One region of the Thalassospira sp. A3_1 genome, then DNA from elsewhere that is predicted to be linked to it. Evidence: riboswitches for the same ligand, from Rfam matches in the RefSeq annotation. Region 1 holds a riboswitch; the other holds the start of a gene.

What was found. A riboswitch is a leader RNA that binds a small molecule or an ion and turns the genes downstream of it on or off. The one in region 1 is predicted to bind glycine.
Region 2: linked by a shared signal. The riboswitch ahead of J7395_RS07800 (L-serine ammonia-lyase) and the one ahead of gcvT (glycine cleavage system aminomethyltransferase GcvT) in region 1 are both predicted to bind glycine.

Annotation. Positions count from the first base shown of each region.
Region 1 is NZ_JAGHQQ010000001.1:582,196-584,591, forward strand. Features, by position in the region: gene gcvH (glycine cleavage system protein GcvH) at 1-29, opposite strand, end outside; gene gcvT (glycine cleavage system aminomethyltransferase GcvT) at 195-1,307, opposite strand; glycine riboswitch at 1,365-1,467, opposite strand; glycine riboswitch at 1,471-1,594, opposite strand; gene J7395_RS02675 (hypothetical protein) at 1,831-2,396, opposite strand, start outside.
Region 2 is NZ_JAGHQQ010000002.1:173,029-175,424, forward strand. Features, by position in the region: gene gpmI (2,3-bisphosphoglycerate-independent phosphoglycerate mutase) at 1-693, opposite strand, end outside; glycine riboswitch at 968-1,067, shown strand; glycine riboswitch at 1,071-1,196, shown strand; gene J7395_RS07800 (L-serine ammonia-lyase) at 1,267-2,396, shown strand, end outside.

The DNA.
Region 1 (2,396 bases):
TCATGTTCCTGCGAGAATTTTTTAGCCATTGTAATCGTCCCTGTAAGATCAGTTGTCTCTAAAATCTGTGGTCTGTCCGGTCTTCCCGTTTTCCGGGATGTTCCGGTTTTGCGGCTTCCCGGTTGTTCCGGTTGTTCCGCTATTTTTATCCCGGAAGGGCAACGTCGCGCCGCCCGCCCGATCCGTTCTGGCGATCAGCCGCGATAATAACGGTGCGGTGCAAACGGCAGCTCGACGATTTCCGCCGGGCGGGCCTTGCCGCGCACCATCAGATCGACTTTGGTACCCGGGGCGGCAAATTCAATTGCGACATATCCCATCGCAATCGGGCCATCCACGGTCGGGCCGAAACCACCGCTGGTGATTTCGCCAATTTCTTCACCGTCACTGTTCAGGACAGCGGTATGTTCACGCGCTGGTGCCTTGCCTTCGGGCTTGATCCCGACACGTTTGCGATCCGCCCCGTTGGCAAGCTGATCAAGGATGATGTCTGCTCCCTTGAACCCGCCTTCCTCGCGGCGGCGCTTGTTGATGATCCAGTTAAGGTCGCCTTCGACCGGGGTGGTCGTGGTATCGATATCGTTGCCATACAGGCAAAGACCGGCTTCAAGACGCAGCGAATCACGCGCGCCAAGGCCAATCGCCTCGACTTCTTCCTCCGCCAACAACTTGCGCGCCAGTTCTTCGGCGCGCTCATTCGGCACGGAAATCTCGTAACCGTCTTCGCCGGTATAGCCCGACCGGGTGACAAAGCACGCGATACCGGCAATATCGATCTCGGCAAAGCTCATGAATTTCATCTCGGCAACCGACGGTGCAAACCGTGCCAGCACGCGGGCGGCGTCCGGTCCCTGCAAGGCCATCAATGCGCGGTCGTCAATCTCGATCAGCTCCACACCGTTATCAAGATTGGCTCGCATATGGACAATGTCATCATCCTTGCACGCGGCATTGATCACCAGAAACAGGCTGTCGCCCGCATTGGTGATCATCAGATCGTCCAAAATCGTGCCATCGTCATTGGTGAATGCGGAATAACGGGTGCGGCCGGGTTTCAGGATCGCGATGTCACCGGGCACCAGCTTCTCCAGCTCGGCCACGCGATGTTCACCGGTCAGGCGAACCTGCCCCATATGCGAAACGTCAAACAGACCGGCCTTCGCACGGGTATGCAGATGTTCGCCCTTCACCCCCAGCGGATATTGCACCGGCATGTCGTAACCGGCAAACGGCACCATCTTGGCACCCAGTTCCACATGCAAATCATAAAGGGCGGTTTTCAGCAGTTCGGTTTGATGATCGGCCATCAAGGTCTCCAGACAGGCGTTGCGAAACATAGCCGACCAGTGGCCAACCACGTCCCCCTCTGTCTTGGAGCCTGAAAGAATCACAGCCGGTTTGGACACCGGTCTGCTTACATCTTCGGCGAGGCGCACATCGATTTTCAATGCCGCCTGCTTTCCAGAGTCCCATCTCCCCGCGGTCCGTTTGCCTGAGAGTTTCCGGGGTGGTTGCTCCTTCGGCGTCCGCGCAATCCCTATCGATGCAATCACGCACATCGATCAAGACCGTGGCACTCTCCCACGGGGATCATTTGGGTATGCCCCCTTATACGGATTTGAATCCGACCAGACCAGCCCCAAAAATCATATCCTTTCGACCCCACCCATTGGTATGAGGATTAAAAGCCCTTTTTTGGCCCCTCCGGCAAATGTCCATTATTTCGTATGAGGATTACCGAAAACGAACTTTTGTCCAAAAACGAAAATCCCGCCACGCGATGCGGGCGGGATTTGATTACTCACTAAAAATGAATAATAGGCCGGATTATTAATTTTTTCCGAAGCGTCGATTGTAATCGAGCTGATCGGCACTCAGCTGGAAGCCAAGGTAAATCTCGTAATCCGGACCGGCCCAGACATCGTCCAGCGGCACGTTCAGGGTCACCTGCTCGTCACGATAGCGCGCCAGGTTCAAATTGCTCGGAAAGACCATGTCGACATCAAACAGATTCTTCTGGATGAACTCGCCGGACGGGTCCTTAAGGGCTACGAAATACTGGAGTTTTGCGTTGCGCCCCTGCGCTGCCGGGCCCAGTTCGGCATTGATGATCGGGCTGATGACGACATTCAGAACCTTGTCATCAAGGTCATAGCCGCAATCGCCCAGATATCCGCCAAATTCGGCTTCAAGGATCACATCGGTCAGATCCCTGCCCTGACCGTTGAACTGCACCAGACGGGCGGTATCATTGGGCAAAAAGGCCCGCGGGCATGCCGGGACCGGCTGCTCTTCGAACGTGCCGCACGCTGCCAGGAAACCGGCAAACGACACCAAACCCAATGCACAAATACGCCGCAGTCCGTTCGCAATCGTCATCCAAGCCTCTATAGAAC
Region 2 (2,396 bases), on a different contig from region 1:
GATCGCGGCTTCGGCACTTTCGGCGGTGCGGCCATCGGCGTAATTCTTGCCCTGCACCATCGTGAAGTAGGCTTGGCTGACACGTTCCCAGCGGTTGTCGCGATCCATCGCGTAATAACGCCCGGTGACGGTCACGATTTCAACATTGGCATCGCCAATCAGGGAGTGGAATTTTTCAAGGAATTTGGCTGCACTTTTGGGCGCGGTATCGCGGCCATCCAGATAGGCATGGATTTTTACCGGCACACCTGCTGATGCGATGATTTTGGCAAGGGCTGCCATATGGGCCTGATGGGAATGCACCCCACCTTCGGACAGAAGCCCTGCGATATGACAAATACCACCACTTTCTTTAAGCTTGGCGATGACTTTTTTGACCGTGTCGGTTTCGGCAATCAAACCGGTTTTGACCGCGTCATCAATTTTCGGCAGTTCCTGCATCACAACCCGACCGGCACCCAGATTCATATGGCCGACTTCCGAATTGCCCATCTGCCCTTCGGGCAGGCCGACATCCAGACCGCAAGCCTTTAAAAAGCCTGTCGGATTATTGGCATAAAGCGCGTCCCAAACAGGGGTATTGGCCAATGCAACCGCATTGTCCTTGCTTTCCTCGCGATAACCCCAGCCATCCAGAATGCACAGCACCACCGGACGCGGGCGCTTTACGGTATTTGATACAGTCACAATCATAATCCCACGAAGTAAGGTACACGAAATAAGGTAAAAGGCTGAATTACCGGTAAAGATGGTTATTTTCCGGTAATTTCACCATCCGTACAATGACGTCGGGCGCGGTGGGTCCGCCATCAGACGCTGCCAATCATAGCATTTTCAACGCGCAATCTATCATGAATGGAAGCATTGAACAGCCTTCCGGCCGGGTATTTTTTGTGCGGTTGCAAAGCTGCTTTTTGACAAGGCTTGCCACCTGCCTGTAATCTGGCATGCAACGGTGATACCTCGAATAACCGCGATGGGAGAGCCCGCTTTGATCCCGTGATCAGATCGGCGCCGAAGGAGCAATAGCCCCGAAAACTCTCAGGCAGATGGACCGTTGCGGATTGAGGCTCTGGAGAGAGAAAGCGGTACGGGGCCAACGCCCGGCACCATATTTCCACCGAAGGATGAAGCCATGTTGTCAAAGGCGGTTGTTTTTGGTGGCAGGGCGCACAATCTCAGGTCAAGGGACAGAGGGGGCAAGACACCGGTTCTATAACGTCGTGCGGCATTTTTCCGCATGACAAAGAGCCGTGGGAGGCCCTTTTGACCGAAGAAAACAAACAACGTCCGCAAGACGTTAACCTTTCCGTTGTCGATCTTTATACCATTGGGATCGGGCCATCGAGTTCGCATACCGTCGGTCCGATGCGGGCAGGCTATCGGTTCTGTCTGGAACTCGAAGCCCGGAACATTTTGGAAAAAATCGGCTCGGTAATTGTTGATCTTTACGGATCACTTGCCCTGACCGGCAAAGGGCACGCCACCGATACCGCGGTGATCATGGGGCTTTCGGGGGAACGGCCGCGTTCTGTTGATCCCGACCGGATCGCACCGACGATGGATGCGATTGACCGGGACCGCGAATTACAGCTTTACGGTCGCCATCCGGTTTCCTTTAACCGCGATACCAATCTTGTGTTTCACATGGCCGAAAGCCTGCCCGAACATCCCAATGGTATGCGGATCACCGCCTTCGACCATGATGGTGTTGTTTTGCACAAACAGGAATATTTCTCGGTCGGAGGTGGATTTATCGTCTCGGGAGATGATCGTGGGGCGGAATATTCCGGCGACAACATAACGCTGCCTTATCCTTTTTCCTCGGCCGACGAATTGATGGCGATCTGCAAACAGGAAAAGCTGTCTATTGCCGAAGTCATGGCCGAAAATGAAAAAAGCTGGCGCGAACCCGCCGAGACCGAGGAATTCGTTGATCGCGTGCATCGCGCGATGATGGATTGCATCGAACGGGGCTGCAAGTCGGATGGCATCCTGCCCGGCGGGCTGAATGTCAAACGGCGCGCGCGTAAACTTTACCTTGAACTGACCGAACGGCCCGAAGCGGGGCTTAAGGATCCGTTGACCGTGATCGACTGGGTCAATCTTTATGCCCTTGCGGTGAACGAAGAAAATGCTGCGGGTTCGCGCGTGGTTACGGCGCCGACCAACGGGGCAGCAGGCGTCATTCCCGCCGTGCTGCGCTATTACGAACGGTTCGGGGCCAATGTCACACAGGGAAAAATACGCGAATTCCTGTTAACCGCGGCGGCCATTGGTTCGATTTATAAAAAACGCGCCTCGATATCGGCTGCCGAAGTCGGTTGTCAGGGTGAGGTTGGTGTCGCCTGTTCGATGGCAGCCGGTGCCCTTTGTGCGGTTATGGGCGGCACGCC